DNA from 3 places in the Guptibacillus sedimenti genome. Region 1 is predicted to be linked to each of the others. Evidence: riboswitches for the same ligand, from Rfam matches in the RefSeq annotation. Region 1 holds a riboswitch; each other region holds the start of a gene.
What was found. A riboswitch is a leader RNA that binds a small molecule or an ion and turns the genes downstream of it on or off. The one in region 1 is predicted to bind S-adenosylmethionine.
Positions count from the first base shown of each region.

Region 2: linked by a shared signal. The riboswitch ahead of PQ578_RS08045 (sulfite oxidase-like oxidoreductase) and the one ahead of PQ578_RS10360 (hypothetical protein) in region 1 are both predicted to bind S-adenosylmethionine.
Region 3: linked by a shared signal. The riboswitch ahead of mmuP (S-methylmethionine permease) and the one ahead of PQ578_RS10360 (hypothetical protein) in region 1 are both predicted to bind S-adenosylmethionine.

Region 1 is NZ_JAQQWV010000002.1:399,178-405,130, reverse strand. It holds gene PQ578_RS10375 (HNH endonuclease) at 1-540, opposite strand, end outside; gene PQ578_RS10370 (hypothetical protein) at 537-851, opposite strand; gene PQ578_RS10365 (DNA/RNA non-specific endonuclease) at 1,245-2,183, opposite strand; gene PQ578_RS10360 (hypothetical protein) at 2,465-2,788, opposite strand; SAM riboswitch class I at 2,888-2,990, opposite strand; gene PQ578_RS10355 (DUF456 domain-containing protein) at 3,130-4,245, opposite strand; gene PQ578_RS10350 (hypothetical protein) at 4,255-4,746, opposite strand; gene PQ578_RS10345 (phosphorothioated DNA-binding restriction endonuclease) at 4,808-5,686, opposite strand; gene PQ578_RS22425 (hypothetical protein) at 5,842-5,953, shown strand, end outside.
Region 2 is NZ_JAQQWV010000001.1:1,620,155-1,626,107, forward strand. It holds gene PQ578_RS08025 (LysE family translocator) at 1-375, opposite strand, end outside; gene PQ578_RS08030 (GNAT family N-acetyltransferase) at 915-1,478, shown strand; gene PQ578_RS08035 (GNAT family N-acetyltransferase) at 1,620-2,051, shown strand; gene PQ578_RS08040 (GNAT family N-acetyltransferase) at 2,246-2,710, shown strand; SAM riboswitch class I at 2,793-2,891, shown strand; gene PQ578_RS08045 (sulfite oxidase-like oxidoreductase) at 2,973-3,635, shown strand; gene PQ578_RS08050 (copper amine oxidase) at 3,897-5,246, shown strand; gene PQ578_RS08055 (ABC transporter substrate-binding protein) at 5,523-5,953, shown strand, end outside.
Region 3 is NZ_JAQQWV010000001.1:30,927-36,879, reverse strand. It holds gene PQ578_RS00150 (3-ketoacyl-ACP reductase) at 1-508, shown strand, start outside; gene mmuM (homocysteine S-methyltransferase) at 569-1,513, opposite strand; gene mmuP (S-methylmethionine permease) at 1,488-2,891, opposite strand; SAM riboswitch class I at 2,974-3,076, opposite strand; gene PQ578_RS00135 (hypothetical protein) at 3,142-3,288, opposite strand; gene PQ578_RS00130 (SGNH/GDSL hydrolase family protein) at 3,418-4,650, opposite strand; gene PQ578_RS00125 (GNAT family N-acetyltransferase) at 4,942-5,953, opposite strand, start outside.

The DNA.
Region 1 (5,953 bases):
CTCGTCTAGATAAGTCGTCGTTTTTGATAAAGGATCGAGGACGACACTTTCATACGTTTGCTTCATCCTACTCTGGATGACCTGTGGGTTCAGGGCATATTGGAGGTACGGAAACATCTCTCCAAATGCGCCATCATATGAAGCCGTCAGTGGATTTTTCCCAAAGAGACGTTCACTCCAGCTTAATGCTTCTCCCGTGATAGGATCATAATTCTGAAACAGCTTGTTTAAACCACTGAATTTTAATGCCATAAGGCCAAACTTTGCCGAAAGCGAGTGATCTTCTTCCGTCATTTTTCTCTCAGTTAATTTCACTGCCGCCTGCAGGTCATGGAGCTTGTCCCGGTATTTGCGCATTTCATATTGTAACTCCGCTTGAAGGGCATCAATTTTACCGGTGTTCGCGCCCGTGATGTTCATTAGAAGAGATTGATAGTTCCATTTAAAATCGCTGATTGCTTCATCTGCTTTTCGCTCGGCATCTTGGATGCCGCTTGCCAGCTGATCTAATTGTTCTGATTTTATCGCTATTCTCGTCACTTCAAGCCCTCCGCTTTCTGAAGAAGTCGGTCGATTTCTTCGTTAATCGCAGAGGTCAGTTCCTCATGAACCGCATACACACTTTGAGTTGCGTGTTCCAGTTCTCCGATAAGGGTTTCATAAGCTTCGCGCGCCTCGCCGTTCCAATTCGACGAGTAAGTCGAATGATGGTGATCAAAGACTCGTTTACTATCATCGATATCAAATCTAGCTTCCCTTACCTTTCCTAGATACGCTTCCAACGCCTCGGCTTCTGCCCGATACTTCATACGCTCTAAATAACGTTTAAATTCTTCTAGTTCGTTTAGCACCGCAACCTCCTTTTCGACCAAACCTCGTTTCACCACAAATGAAGTCTATGTGTACGTCTAGTTAGGTATAGCCGCTGTATTGTCGAGCAAGAAATGCCAGCTCTCATTTCTTCCATTAATTTCTAAACTTAGAATACCCTCTCTTTCCCTTCTTTTCTATGTCTTTCGACGCATTCCACAAAAATAGTCCTTTTCTACCAAGAGAAAAGGACTATTTCTATGAACCTCTTATGCTGTTTAGAGAATCGTCGGGACGGTTCTAACGATTCCATCTCCAAAATAAAAGGAGCATCAATTATACTAATAATTAATACTCCTCTACCTTTTTTCGAAATATCGCATCATAAGAACCGTCCCGGCGATGCGAGAACCGTCCCGGCGAAGCGTAGACTCTTATTCACCTACCATACCGTCATTATCATTATCACGCATATAAGGATATAACCAATGATCACTCATGATCGGCATACTATAACCTGCTGCCTCTGCTTCTTTAATCGTCACTTGCCCATTCCCGTTTGTATCAATACTAGAAATATCACCCTCTGTGTCTGAAGGAGTTGAATCGTCAGGCTCACTCTCAGTTAAGCCGAGCGATGCGTTAACTTCATCAGGGTTCACATTATCAAATGTATCAACGATCTCATTTCCGTTCAACGTATACGTGTACTCATAACTTGAAGGTATCTGCTTTTCTGTATCCGAATAGGTGATAATGGCTTCGAAATCAGTAGCTTCACCTGCGCTACGGATCGCGTCTTCCATATAAGCTTGATCACCATGTCGGTTAAGTGTACTCTCTTGTGGGGTAATGTTATAAGCATTCGATACCCCTCCTAGAGAATCAGCAATAATATGTCCTTCGTCTAACACGTCACTTTCGACGCCCGGAACCTTGGCCTCATCAGAATAGTACCGTCCAGACGATAATACAGGTTCGTTACGATCATCTTGTAGAATGATTTCGTCAGCAACGACACGTATTAATTGTCCGTATTCATTCGTAAATGCCCAATATTCACGGTCACCGTAACCAATATCAACAACGACGTTAGGTTCTCGATGTCCAGACAAATCTCCACCATCCACTTCAATAAGTTCGTATCCTGCGAACTGTTCATCATCTGTTGGGTCTGGTGTTTCCTCTTCTACTGGTTCATCAGCAACCGCAGTGTTCGTTTCTTCTTTTTCACTATTTTCATTTGTTTCAACTGTACCTACTTCTTGTGTATCTGTTTCTGCATTTTTATTGGATGCCTCTTCTAAGTTGGTACAACCAACTATAAAAATGATCGTTAAAAATAAGATGAAATAGTTCATTTTCGTTTTCATATTAGAACGCTCCTATAATAGGGAAATTTCGTAATGTTAAAAAATCAAAAGAAAAAGTAAAACAAGATCCATATTTCTTCTACCACTTTTATTATCCATTACTTTAATAGTTTAATTTTACCACAATAAATAACTTCAAAAGCATTCAGAAAGAATACACGATTCATTTCAAAAAATAGTTTTACAGCTTATGCTTAAAAGCTTCCAAATCTATTCCCCAAACATCCACGATTTCGAATCATCAAAATGAATTGGCAAAATCATCTTCTATTAACATTGACTCATATCATACTTTCAATATAATCCCCATTCCCTCTCACAATCGGAAGCCCCTGCTTCTCGAATGCCTGCCACAAATAACGATCCAGTGCATAAGGTGATGTCTGTTGTAGCAAAAGCAAGTCTTTCTCAGTAAGCAACAGTTCATAAGAACGATTTTCCTTTTTAATCACGACTTCATAGTCAATCAGCTTCATAACGACCACTTCATACGCTGCGTCCCACTCCTTCAGCTGACGCTCCATGACTTCTGCCACGTGTAATAAAAAACTTTCCCCATCATAACTTTTCGCCATGACGCTTCGTGCAAATCGATTAACATTCACAAACTCATCCCCCTTAGTGTTATAAACAAGGTATTCAACAAATAAACATAAAAGGCCCTTCATTGCAAATGAATGCAACAAAGAGCCTCCGCTATCCGTGCGTTATCATTCAAAGCCATGCTTTGCAGGTTGGAGCACCTTACCGCCTGGCAGGTTGCTGTGAAGTCAAAGAGCCCGTACTCTCGTTCACTCTTGATAACCTTATTTAGTTGGTATAAGTATATTTAATAATCCAAGAAGTATCAAAATAAAATACTTAAAAGGCCACGATTTTATTTGCATCTTGAAGTTCGAAATAATTTCTAACCTTATAATAATATCGCGGGCATAAGATTCAAACTCTACACTAGGTTTATACTTTGTAATGACAATCTTTCGTTTCTATATTCGTAGGCTAAATCATGAACTTTATCTATATTTTTATAATAAAACATATCTTCTTCGTCAATGTATAACAGCTTGTAGGCTAATTCCAGAGAATATGGGGCAATTTTCTTGTTTATCATAGAGCCTACTATTACACCACTAACTCCTCCTATTGCCGTCCCTATTCCCGGTGTTATAACTGTTCCAAGTGAAGAACCTGCGATTCCTAGAATAGTATTTACACCAAACCTTGAAAAAAGTATTAAAACCTTTACTGCTGCCAAACGTGCCTTTTCTGTTGTTTTTATACGTCTAAAATCTCTATTCACTAAAGCCAGATCATATAACAATCTCACACCTAAAACGATCTCTGTCGAATATGGGGCTAAAGCAAAAACTTCATCTGGAACATCAATTCCCATGTTTTCTTTCAAAGTTTCTAATCCATCTTTAACACCAATTGTAAACTCGTAATTAGAAACTTCTATCGGTATGAATTGCTCTTCTAATTCAGGTTTTTGATGAAGAATTTTTTCCCTAATCTCGGAGCTTGTGGCATAATAAATGTTTGGGTTCTCTAGCATAGTATTTGTTAGATCGTACGAATTTTCTGAAGTCATCATTTTTACCTGAATAAAAACTTCCTCATTTGTTTTAGAGTTAACACCTTTTATATCCCATAATGGTTGGTTTGCAAGAGGTGATATCGAAAAATCAAAATCTGGATAACGGATGGATAACTCATCTTTAACATGATACTCAAAAAATTTACCTTTAATTGCATTTACCAGACCCAGGACAGAATATTCTCCACTATCCATCGTCTCTATATACTTGTCGTATAAGGACGTTCCACTACTAAACATTTTTGGGTATTGGGAAGCATATGCATCAAATAAATCATCCGGTATATTTCTTGTTTCAAGTATCTGATAGCCTATGATCGATGAGTAAATTGTTGATTGCACTATAACATCTTTATTCTTCAAAGAATCTAGTAAAGAAATCATCTCATGATTTTTTTTATAGCGCTTAGTTAATTCAACTTTTGGAATTTCTTTTAAAGAATTAAGTAAAGAATAAGATTTCATTTTCTCACCTCAAACTACTAGAGCAATTATAGAAATTACTATTGAACTAGTAATACCAATTTTCATAAAGGTATTTTCTCTAATTAACCCTTTTGATTCATCCTTTTTTTGACGAGTCTTTGGAATCGTCCTTAAATTTTCTGTTGATTTTCTTTCACCGTTGTCTTGTGAATTTGAAACAGCAATTTTATTTTCATTAATAGACCTGAAAACCTGTTTATATAATATTAGTTCTTTCTGTAGCTCTTCAATTCTATTTTGAAGAATACTATTTTCCTTTTTTAAAATCCTTATCTCATTGCTTACATTTTCATTACTTTTATCTATTTTCACTTGTAAGTTTGCGAGGAAATCCAAATTTTTTTCTAATTGATAAGTCAAATCTGAAATCTTATCATAATTACTTATTACTCTAGGTATTAACTCTTTATTAATATGGTCTTGCTCTTCCCAAAATTTTAATTTCTCTGCAATTTTAACCTCATTTTCTATCTTACTCATCCTGTCACCCCTTCATAGATAAACTTTCGGATGAATCTAATAAATATCAATACCCTAACCATTAACCATACAAATACCGCTCCGGCCCTTTAAAAACTTCCCTAACATGCCAGTTCAAAAAGCGATCCTTTGGTAAGTAATCCGGATGGATGGGACGTCGAATACCCCTACCATGAAATTGAAGTAGCCACTCTTGAAAACCGCTTGTCCCATGTGCCTCCTCAGCTACGAGAAATCTATTCTCCTCTGACAACGTAAAGACTCCTCGATCAAATAGTTTATGATGCATGGAACAAAGCGCAATCCCATTGTTTTCAACATCAGGCCCACCAGCTTGATGCCACTTAATATGAGCGGCTTCCACGCCAACAAGCTTGTCTCCAAGTCGAACATTAAACCCACAAACTGCGCAACTATATTCATAGGCTGTTAATATTCTTTCTCTGAAGTAAGGATCTCTTGAACGCTTGCCTTTATATTCTAGATCCAGTCCAATATGAGCTAGAATATCCTCATGTAATGTTTCTGGAAAGTGATTACGAAGTAGTATATCTACTATCTCACATAAAAGCTGATGGTTATCTTTTAACAAAAGGTAGACTTCATCAGTAAATCCACCACTTACATGATGATCTAATAATAATCGATTGTTTGGATTTCTAGTGTCGAGCTCCAAAGCTGTTCTTAACTCCCATATCCCATCATGCTTCAATCTTACAAATGGCTCTTCAGGATGATAAGACTTTCGCTTAGGTCCAAACTCAATTAAGAGACTCGTTAATTTTTCTTTCACTTGTTTATATGGAATGAACTGTGACTGATCGCTTTGTAATCTAGCAAGTGTATAAAGCAAAAGAAGAGGTTTGTGTGGGGCACGCTGATTGCCTTTTTTCCAGATGCTTAGAGTTTTTATTGTTTCTTTCAAAGTATGCTCGTTCATTGGAAAAACTCCTAGTTAGTTATGCAAGGTAATTATGGATGAATCTACCATTATTTTATATTATATCATCTTTCATTGATAAGTTAAGATAAACAAATAATTATGGTAAATTATGGATGGAATGGAATACCATAATAACGGTGGAGGTGAAAGCATTGGGAGACATCAAATTATTTAAGTTGGGCACTGAATCCATTACTGAACTAGAAGGGCAGTCGGTTTCAGTAGAAAAATCGATACAAGAAATTATGGAGCAACATCTAGAAA
Region 2 (5,953 bases), on a different contig from region 1:
AACTTTTGGATTTAAAACATTCATTACAATGCCTTTCTTATATAGAGAAAAATAAGTTCGAGATGGTTGATTCTGAAGCATTGACGATTCGTTTCGCTCTTTAAAAGCTTCACAAGCCATGTACAGTAAATAAGCAGCCCCGATTAATTTCACGATAGTAAAGGCAAATGAAGATTGATAAAGAATCGCGGATATTCCGACAGCTGCAGCTGAAATATGCACGAGAAGCCCTGAACAAAGCCCTAGGGAGGTAGCGATACCTGCTTTTTTATTTTGAGTGATACTTTGAGCTAACACAAATAAATTATCAGGACCTGGCATGATTGTTAAGAGAACGGCAGCTCCTAAAAATGATAAAATGAGTGGAACATCCAACACAAATTCTCCTTTCAACGGCATCTAATTATTAGTATATAGGAGGTGGGAAAATGTATAAAGACTCGTTTGAAAGAGCAGCCACCTAATATTCGAAATTTAGACCACTCTATCTGAAGGGAGAAAACTCTAGAAGATTGGCAAATTTCTTTCCGAGACGTTGTTACTTCATGATATGGAAAAAAGAGACATGCCGGAACTTCTACATATGATCACCCCTTGCGAAGCCACAAGGAGGTGATCCGACATTCGCGCTTTCAATCAGAATCGTATAAATGACACCCTGCGATGTATAAATAGAGTCTATCATCGGACATCATTACTCCTTATCCTATGGTCTTAAATAATTCCTGCAAGGACATTCTCATAAGTATAGAGCGGAGGAAAGACAAACATTAGCTAAAATCAGTACTTCAGGAGAATTTCTAGATCGACGAAAAACAAAGATAAAGATTAGAAGAAAAGGGTATCTTTCTTGACAGATTTCTCATTAATGGTATAATTCTGACATCTTTTAGAGTTTTTGGAGGACTTTTTTCATGCAGCCGATTCTACTTGATTTTCCTAATGAATTTTACACGGATCGTTTACATATACGTTATCCGTTGCCAGGTGATGGCAAAGCAGTGCATAAGTCGATTGATGCCTCGTTAAGCGAACTTAAGCCATATATGCCGTTTGCGCATAATGGTCAGTCAGAAGCCGATGTTGAAGCGAATATTCGAGAATCTCACGCAGCTTTCTTAAAAAGAGAAGACTTACGGCTGCTGCTCTTCCATAAACAATCTGGTATGTTCATTGGCTCTTCTGGTTTGCATCGCATTGACTGGAATGTTCGTAAGTTTGAAATCGGTTACTGGATTGATTCCAACTATAGTGGAGAGGGATATATGACGGAGGCTGTTCAGGGAATTGTTAGATTTGCGATTCGAGAACTTCGTGCGAAAAGAATTGAAATCCGTTGCAATGCGGAAAATTGGAAAAGTCGAAAGGTAGCAGAACGATGTTTCTTTCAGCTTGAGGCAATTTTAAAAAATAATAGTCAATCAGTAGATAGGAGTCAGTTAATCGATACCTATGTTTATGCCATAACGACCGAGTAGAATTTCACCTATGCTAGAGCTAGTGGTGTAATGATGATTTGATCGTTTGGATAATAAAGGAATCAATTAATAAGAAGGAACTAGATTCTGTTATCAAGAAGTAACGATTAACGAGAGATTTTGGCGATGGAGGGGAATAGTGTGATCGAACGAGCGACAATCGAAGAAAGAGATTTTATTTTGTCGAATTCCATTCAATCTGTTAACGAAGGAACGACAAATCCAGGGATCGTAAAAGAAGAGAAAGCACTTGAAATTGTATCTTCCATACTTGATCGAGGTGGTTACCACCTCATTTATCGTGATAAAGGGGAAATTGCTGGTTGGGTACTACTTGGAGAAAACACGGATTACTTTACAGAAAGCAAACATGGTTTCATTTACGATGTATTTGTTTTTCCGAAGTTTCGTGGAAAGGGGTACTCTAAGCGGCTTGTGCAAGCGAGTATTGAAAATTTCAAAGAACAGGGATATGAGGAGATTCGTTTGAATGTGTATTCCTCTAACTTCGCAAAATACATTTATAAAGACATTGGTTTTCGAGAACTTCAAACGATCATGGTTTATAAATAGTTGGCCACGTTCTTTTCATTTATTAAAAGAATGTGAAAAACAACTCATAATCAATCAGCATTCCCCTGGGACTTGCTACACTGTTTTTACAGGAACTTCCCCGGTTCCTGTCCCCCTTAAAATATAAAGTGTGAGCCCCATGCATTTCCCGGCATGGGGCTTTTCCTATGAGTACAAAGAAGGAGAGGGAAAGAATGAACTATATTTTTAAACAAATGAGTGACCAAGATGTAGCGAGAGTCATTTCGTGGGAATACACCGGTGATTACTCATTTTATAATATGGATGAGGATCCTGAAGATTTGTATGAGTTTCGAGAAGAGGCAGCTAATAATCCACATTACTGGAGCGTTTATCGCCAGGACCAGCTTATAGGTTTTTTTAGTTACGTTCTTAAATCAGATAACCAAGTTGAAATCGGACTTGGGATGAGTCCAGGTTTGGTAGGGAATGGTCATGGATATGAGTATTTAAAAGCTGGCATAGAAAAAGCGATTGAATTGTATAGACCATCATCACTCGTTATGTCTGTTGCAGATTTCAATGAGAGGGCAATTAAAGTCTATCAAAGAGCAGGGTTTCAAAAAATTGATTCTTTTGAACAACATACAAATGGAGGGGTTTACCCTTTTATTAAGATGCAGAAAGAACTAGATTAGCAGATGGGAGATCACCCCCTCTAGAAAAGAATTGCAATTTATGGAGGATACCGATAGAATGAATCACAATTACATGTTTTTTTCCTTATCGAGAGAGGCGGAGGGACTGGCCCTTTGATGCCCGGCAACCTGATAAACAAGGTGCTAATTCCAGCAGAGCTTTAGCTCTGGAAGATGAGGGAGAGCTCTGTTAAAGACTGAACTCTTCCTATATTGGAAGAGTTTTTTTGTTACATATGAAAAAATGGAAGGTGTGAAGTCTATGAAGAAAGCGGATCGTATTCGGAAAATGAAAGTACCTAAAGCAAACGAAAAGTATGGAGATCGTCTCCCTCCAGGACAGGTATTAACGGAAAGATTCCCTATTCTCCATGAAGGGGATGTACCAACTTATGATATGACAACGTGGGACTTAAAGGTGTTTGGAAACGTAGCGAGTGAATTCTCTCTTTCCTATGATGAACTGCTTGCATTACCACAGAAAAAGGTGACATGTGACATACACTGTGTTACCCGATGGTCTCGCTTTGATAATACGTTTGAAGGCGTGTTGATGAAGGATTTTATAAAAGAACTCGATATTAAGCCTGAGTCGAATCATGTCATGCTTCATGGAGACCATAATTACACGACAAATATTCACCTTACCGATTTATTAGATGATCATGTTATGCTTGCTCACTCGATCGACGGAGAGCAGTTAACAGCGAAACACGGATGGCCGTTACGTCTAGTCGTTCCACACCTTTATTTTTGGAAAAGTATTAAGTGGATAAGAGGGATTGAATTTATTGAGGCGGACTCACCTGGTTTTTGGGAACAAAATGGTTTTCATAATCATGCTGATCCATTTAAAGAAGAACGTTTTTCAGGTGAGGATTTAGGTATACCTGAAGACGAATGGGAGAAAAAGGATTTCGACTAAATTATTAAAAACCAATGAATACTAGATAATGAGCTTTGCTGTATTTCTACTTTTTTAAAAAATATAATAAACTAAAAAAACAGCAAACCCCGGTGTAAAGGGGGTTTGCTGTTTTTTTTACATCGAATAAAATAGAAATCACAAAAAATATAAAAAAAGAATGATCCAAACTGATCTTCTCTCCGTTAGCTAAGTGTAAATCAAAAATTAAGGGGAGTGGATTTGAAAATGAATACGAACAAGAATATGAAAAAGAAAGTGATTGACTGGAAAAAAGGGCTTCTAATTGTTCCACTTAGTTTTTCGCTTCTAATACCAACTGCAGGAGCATTCGCTGCTGATCACGAGAAGCAAATGGACAAGCCAACAGTTGAAACCCCAGGAGCTGATCTTCGTGCGGATCTTGGTCATTTACTTAGTGAGCATGCTTATCTTGCAGTTGAAACAATGAGGAAAGGTGCTGAAGGATCTGCCGATTTTGAAGCTTCAGCCGGAGCCTTAAGTGAAAATACAGAAGATCTTACAGCTGCGATTACATCTGTTTACGGTGAAGAAGCTGGTGCTGAATTTAATGAAATCTGGAGTAATCATATCGGATTCTTTGTTGATTACGTGAAAGCAACAGGGAATGAAGATGAAGATGCAAAACAAAAAGCACTAGATAGCTTAGATGGCTATAAAGAAGATTTCTCCATGTTCCTTGAAAATGCAACTGGTGAACGTCTAGAAGCCGATACGTTATCCGAAGGACTTCAGGCCCACATTAATCAATTAATAGGCGCATTCGATAGCTATGTAGCTGGAGATTATGAAATGGCTTATGAGAAAGAACGTGAGGCTATTGCACACATGCAAATGGTTGCTAAAGGATTCTCTGGAGCTATTACTGACCAGTTTCCGGATAAATTCGAAAATACAAAAGCCGTAACGCCAGCATCGGATCTTCGTGCAACACTAGGTCACCTTTTATCTGAGCATGCTGGGCTTGCTATGATGACGATGCAAAACGGTATTGACGGATCTGAAGACTTCGATGCTTCTGCTGCTGCATTAAGTGAGAATACGGATGATCTCGCAGCTGCTATTACTTCCGTCTATGGTGAGGAAGCAGGAAATCAATTTAAAGAAATGTGGTCTGGACATATCGGTAACTTTGTTGAGTACGTTCAAGCAACAGGAGCTGAAGATGAAGAAGCAAAAGAAGCAGCGATGAAAGCATTAGAAAACTATCGAGCTGATTTCTCAAGCTTCCTTGAAACAGCTACTGAAGGAAGACTAGAAGCGGGTGCATTATCTGAAGGACTTCAAATGCACGTTACCCAGCTAATTTCTGCTTTTGATAACTATACGATGGAAGATTATGATGCTGCTTATGATTCTGTTCGTGAAGCTTACGCACATATGTATATGCCGGCAAAAGGTTTATCAGGAGCTTTTGTAGATCAATTCCCGGATAAATTCTCTATGGAAGCAATGCCTACAGACATGCCGAAAACAGGTATGGGTGGAACTGCTGAACAGCAAATGCCAATCGAATGGATTGTTGCAGCGATTCTTGCAACAATGGCAGCAACCGGTCTGATTGTTCGTAGAAAGATGCAAAATAGTTAAGGTAAATAAATGATCGGGTAGCCTAACATACCCACTAGAAAAGCAATAGCCATTTGGCTATTGCTTTTCTTCTTGGATCGTAAGATAAACCTAGAAATCTTATTTTAAATGAAGTGGTATTACTAATGTTTAAGGTGTAAGGAGCGTTACAGCATCATGTTTTTGAAAAGGGTATAATAATAGGGGAAAATAGATGATTGATGCGTATATAGCACAATCAAGTTCGTCAAATGTGTCTTTCAGTTGCTAGGATAGTTTATACAAGGGGGAAACGAGATGAAGCGAAAGGTTACATTCATCATTGCAACGCTACTTTTTATTGTTGCATGTGGGAATAGTGAAACCAATGAAACGGGTAACAAAGAGGTATTGTCAAAGGAGTGGGATGAAATCGTTACCTCCTCTAAGGGAACAGAGGTTAATCTCTTTATGTGGGGAGGAGATGAAGGGATTAATCAATACATTGATAAATGGGCTGTCCCACGAATAAAAGAAGAACACAATATTACTCTTAACCGTCAACCGATGAATACTGAAGAATTTATGCAAAAGCTTTTGACAGAGAAAAAAGCGAACAAAAATGAGGGTACGATTGATGTCATATGGATTAATGGCTCAAACTTTAAAAATGCTAAGAATGCAGATTTATTACTAGGTTCTTTCTCAAAGAAATTGCCCCATTTTCAAGAATATATTGGAGCGCAGGA
Region 3 (5,953 bases), on a different contig from region 1:
TAAAGCCATCGATCACTTGAAAAACGAACTGGGCTCGGCAGATATTCTGATCAATAATGCTGGAATGGGACGTTACGGATCGTTCTTAGAGATTGAACCCGATGACTGGAAGGAAACATTCGAAGTAAATGTTTATGGAACGTATCATGTAACACGGGCTGTTCTTCCACAAATGATTGAAAAAGACAGCGGTGATATTATCACAATCTCGTCAAGTAGTGGTTTAAAAGGGACTGCTGGATCTACGTCATATAGTGCTTCTAAATTCGCCATTCAAGGGATGACCGAAGCGCTTATGCAGGAAGTTCGTCGAAATAACATTCGCGTATTTACTCTTAATCCAAGCCTCGTTGCGACTGAGCTCGTCTTTGGTGACAAGCTTGACGAGCAAGATAAAGAGAAGTATATGCAGCCTGAGGACCTTGCCGAATATATGGTGGGTCAATTGAAGTTGCACCCTCGGATTTTCATAAAGCAGTCATTGCAGTGGGCGACGAATCCATTTTAAACTAAATTCATTAAATAAAAGGAGGTAACGGGACAGCCGTTACCTCCTTTATTTGACTTTCTACTGTCGCCATTTTTCATAAAGTCGCTTGATTTGTTCAGGACTTGTTCGACAGCATCCACCAATTAGTCGTGCACCTGCTTGAAACCATTCATTTGATCCATCGACAATTCCATCACACGACTCACCTTCCCGCCATGTTTTGGTCTTAGCGTCATAAAATTCTCCTGAATTAGGATACACGATAATCGGTTTATCGGTTTGAGAAACTAATTGATGAATCGCTTTTGTCACAAGCGAAGGAGACGCACAGTTAATGCCGATTGCCGCAATCTGGTCATTTTCCTTAAAATATTGAGAAGATGCTTTTAAAGACGTTCCATCGCTCATTTCTTCCTCATTTTGAAGAGTGAAAGAAAGCCAGGCATAAGTGGATGGAAAATCTTGTAATAGGGAACCTAAAACTTTCGCTTCTTGAAAAGACGGAATGGTTTCAAACGCCAAAACATCCGCACCTGCCTCAATCAATGCTTCTATTCTTGGACGATGAAACGCGGTAAGCACCTCATCGCTAACATTGTAATCGCCCCGATACTCGGAGCCATCAGCTAAGTAGGCTCCATAAGGTCCAACGGAAGCTGCGATAAAAGGTTTTGGGCGATTCAACTTCCCCTCTTGCTCCCAGAAATCATCCCGTGCCTGGCGCGCAAGAAAAACAGTTTTCTTTATTAGCTCCACTGCCTCTCCTTCACCTAAACCACGAGCTGTTAATCCTTCCATTGTAGCTTGATAACTTGATGTTATTGCACAGTCTGCACCTGCACGGAAATAATCTAGGTGAACCTGATAGATAAGCTCTGGATTTTCAAGCAAAACGCGCGCAGACCAAAGTGGGTCATTTAAGTTACACCCATATTTTTCGAGCTCTGTCGCAAGGGCTCCGTCCAATATCACCAAATTAAAATCTTCTAAAATTGCCTTAATAGGATTTTGATTCTGCCACATTGCTTATTCCCCTTTTCTTTACTCGTTTTGTTAAATAGTAACTTCCATAACATAGTGCAATAAACGGTATCCCACAGTACAATGCCACTCGCTGTGTCGGATCAAAAGCAATGCCAATCAAGGAAGCCAGACATAACACGAAAGCTAGAATCGGAACGATTGGATAGAATGGCGTTCGATAGCCGAGGTCTTTAATTGATCTGCCGCCTTTTACATATTTCTTTCTAAAAAGAAATTGTGACGCACTAATACTCATCCAGACAATGACAACAGCAAGCCCAGAAATAGAGACAAGCACCACATAAACGGTATCTGGCGCAATGATGCTTGAAAGTAGTGCTAGTGCTCCACCTAACATGCTTAAAATCACAGCATTAAGAGGGACACCATTTTTGTTGAGCCTAGCAAAAATAGGAGAAATCATTTGCTTGTCTGAAAGTGACCAGAGCATTCTCGACGAAGCATATAACCCTGAATTTGCAGCGGATAAAATAGCGGTAAGGATAACAAAATTCATCAAATCAGCTGCGTAAGGAACACCAATTCTTTCAAGTACTGCAACAAATGGACTTTCTAGAACGCCAGCTTCTGATGCTGGTAGAAGTGCTGATAATATAAAGATTGAACCGACAAAAAATAGAATCAGTCTAATTAACGTGGTTCGTATTGCTTTTGGAATGGTTTGAGCAGGATTTTCTGTTTCTCCAGCTGCAATTCCAATGAGTTCAGTTCCTGAGAAAGCAAAATTCACTGCCAGCATCGTCATTAAAATAGCAAATGCACCATTCGGAAATATGCCTTCATCTGTAAAGTTAGCGAATAAGGACTCGTTCCCTCCAGATTCCATTGGAATAAATCCTACGATCGCTGCTGCACCTAAGATAATGAACAACACGATAGCCAGAACTTTTACAAGAGCAAACCAGAATTCGCTCTCAGCAAAAAATTTCACTGTTAGAACATTTAAAATAAAAATTATAGCAGCAAACAATCCACTCCAGATCCACACGCTAACGAATGGAAACCACCTTTGCATGAGCATACCAGCAGCTGTAAACTCTGAACCTAGCGCAACTGTCCAAGTTAGCCAGTACAACCAGGCAACTGTATAACCGGTTCCTCCGCCAATGTATTGAGCCGCATAGCTATGAAAGGCACCTGTCTCAGGCATATGAACCGCTAGCTCTCCCAAACACAGCATAACCAGGTAAACAACAAGTGCACCTACCAGATAAGAAAGGATCGTCCCAATAGGGCCAGCTTGTTGGATCGTATATCCAGAACTTAAAAACAATCCCGTACCGATGACCCCTCCAAGTGAAAGCATCACCACATGTCTTGACTTCATTTCCCTTTGAAAACCTTGTTTGCTTTCCATGTTACTTCTCCTTACTTTTCCATCCAGAAAAACAAAAAACGCACTCAAAATGAGTGCGTAACTGACAAAATAAAACCGAAGGCTCTCATCTATCAGGTTTATCACCCGCTGGAGTTAGCACAGTATCCTATGGACCTGTTGCTGAGGTTTCAAAGGGCCAGTCCCTCCACCTCTCTGGATAAGAAAATATATTTTTACAAAAGTATCAAGTCAGACAAGATTTGTCAAGACGTTACGATAAAAGCACCTATCAAATATCTCTTTTCCATTGACGACTTCCCTGCATTTGTCTTTGGACAATTGTTTTCATACCATCACGTTTCTTTACTTTAGAAAATCGCGTCATCGCTTCCCTCATATCTTTCCCAGCTTGCTTTAAAATGTACTCATTTTCCATTCCCTTTCCCTCCTCCTAAAAAAAGATGGCTCCCCCTAAGAAAGTGGAAGCCATACCATGATGTTAGAACGTATATTCGGTTGATAACTCAATTTTAGCGAACGTTTGTTCTTTTTGCAAGGCTTACTTTTATTTAAATATCGAAAAATCTACCGCTTCTGCCATCTTTTTATACCCTTCGTCATTCGGATGCAAATGATCCCCAGAATCATACTTCGAGAGAAACTTTTCTGGCTCATCTGGATCCCTCAATGCTTTATCAAAATCAATGACCGCATCAAATTCTCCGCTCGTTCGAATCCACTCGTTCACTTCCTGACGCGTCTTTTCTCCCTCTTTTGTAAACATACTAGAATCTTTATAAGGAGTTAACGTACCTCCATAAATGGGAAGACCCTTTTCGTGAGTTGCTTTAATGATTTTTTTCATTCGATCAATGATTTTCTTTGAATCATATTCAGGATAGTGTCTTAAATCATTAATGCCCTCATGTAGGATAACACCTTTGATCCCTTCTTGACTTAGCACATCTCGTTGTAATCTTGCAAATGCATTTTGACCTTTTCCTTCTTCACTATTAATTAAATGGTTAGCAGAAATTCCTGCATTTAATACAGACATTCTCACGTCAGCGTCTTTCGCATTCATTCGATTAGCAAGATAATCAGGCCAACGGCGGTTTGCGTTTAACGTGGAATAGTTGCCATTTGCAATTGAGCTTCCCATTACAACGACAGATCCTTCTACAGATTCGTCAGGCACAACCTCTAAACGGTCTAGCCAGAACCATGCTTCTTCTTTTGAGGTATATGCAGAGCCCTTTTCATCTCCGGTATGGTTCCCTTTTTCAGTCATATAGACTGTTTGATTTGAACGCTGATGCCACGTTGTTGGGCCTGTTTCACGATCTACATACAAACTAACCGTTATATTTTGATCGGCGTTTACCGGAAAATCAATTGGATCACTATACTGTGTTTCTCCTTGAGGAATCGTTACGGCTTCTTTTCCATCAAAGGTAATCAACTTGTCCGTCTCCTTATCAATACTTGCACCTTCCTTGGATATCGCAACTCTCACTTCTTTCATAGATAAAGGAAGTGAACCAAATTCATTGGATAATCGAATTCGCATTTTCTCCCCTTCCATATGCGGACGAAGAATTAATCGGATTGTTTGATCCATAAATCCCTCATGAGAATTTCCATCTTTAGCTGGGGCCTGCATGCTTGCTGTCCATGAACCTACCCATTCACTCTTATTGGCTGCATCCTTCATAGAAGAAGGCCATCCTTTCGCGCTTACTATACTTAATAATCCAGCTATAAGAATCAGTACGAATAATGTTACGATACGTGTCATTGTTTACTCGCCTCTCGTTTACAGTTTCATTCAACCTCTATTAGTTATCCTTACAAAAGGCTTCGTCCATCATAACTAGCCTCAGTTGGTCTTAATCTTTCTGTCTCTAAATTGTTAATAAACAGAATACCCCTATTTGGATGGATTGATGCTCTATGTAACCGAACGTAAAGAAATTGCAAACGAAAGAACAATAGATAAAATATCTCTGAAATATAAGCACCTCTAGCACTTTTGTTATTATACGAACAAAACCCCTAATCTCACATGTGAGATTAGGGGTTTTTTGAGTTAAAAGAAGTCCATGAAATTTGTTTTCTTTGCGGAACATATGCTTTGCAATCGCGCAACTTCTTCCTTTGATCCTTCTAATAAACCAGCTTCATAAAGAAAGAAAGGCTCCTGGTATCCAGTCAATACAGAAGTCAGCGTATTAATGGTACATCGAAGGCCTCGTTTTGGTGGATGAGCACACGCTGCATTCGCCTTATCTCCCTTAAATACCCTAATTCCTTCAGCATCTATCAGGTAGCTTCCATTGTTCCATTCTGCCTGATCATCCGTAATATGGAGAAAGAGAGTCTCACCTGACTTTAACGTAAACGGATATTCCCTAAGAAAATTCTGGACATCAACAATGCGTGCCATAAAGTACGGCTCGACCGTTGTTTTCACTTTAGGATTGGCTAATAAAAAAGTGAGCTGGTCGTTTTCATTTGTTAGAATCGTAGCGTGATCAACCATAGAATCGTGCTGACAGAGATAATTCCACAATCCTCTTCTTGCTTCCCCATCTAAACAAACCATTTCTTCAACCTCTAACGTTCGATTCTCTATTTTGTAATAAATGTATCCTGTTATATCCCCCTCTTCATTTGTATAAGTAGCAAAACGAAAACCTTTCGAATAAACACGTTCCTTCCACCAATTTTCCGTTCGAACGAGCATGGCATTAAAGCGAATCGCAAACGCTTCGTAAACAGGATTCAGAACTTCATAGACGTCATCAAGTTCAACACGTCTTACTTTTCCACTTACAGCAAGAAGAGGCTTAAGATCCTGCGCTTGCAACTCTATCTTCTTCCAGTTATTCAAAACTTCATACCCAAATTTTCGATAAAAGGAAATTTGAAATGGATGGAGAAAGGAAATTGTTTGGCCCTTTTGTTTCATTTCAAAAAGCCCATTTCGGAGTAGGCGTGCAACTCTCCCCCCTCTTCTATGTTCGGGATAGGTTGCGACTGATGCAACGCCGCCCATCTTCATTTTCTTTCCTGCAAACCATGTTTCAAAGTCGATTAGA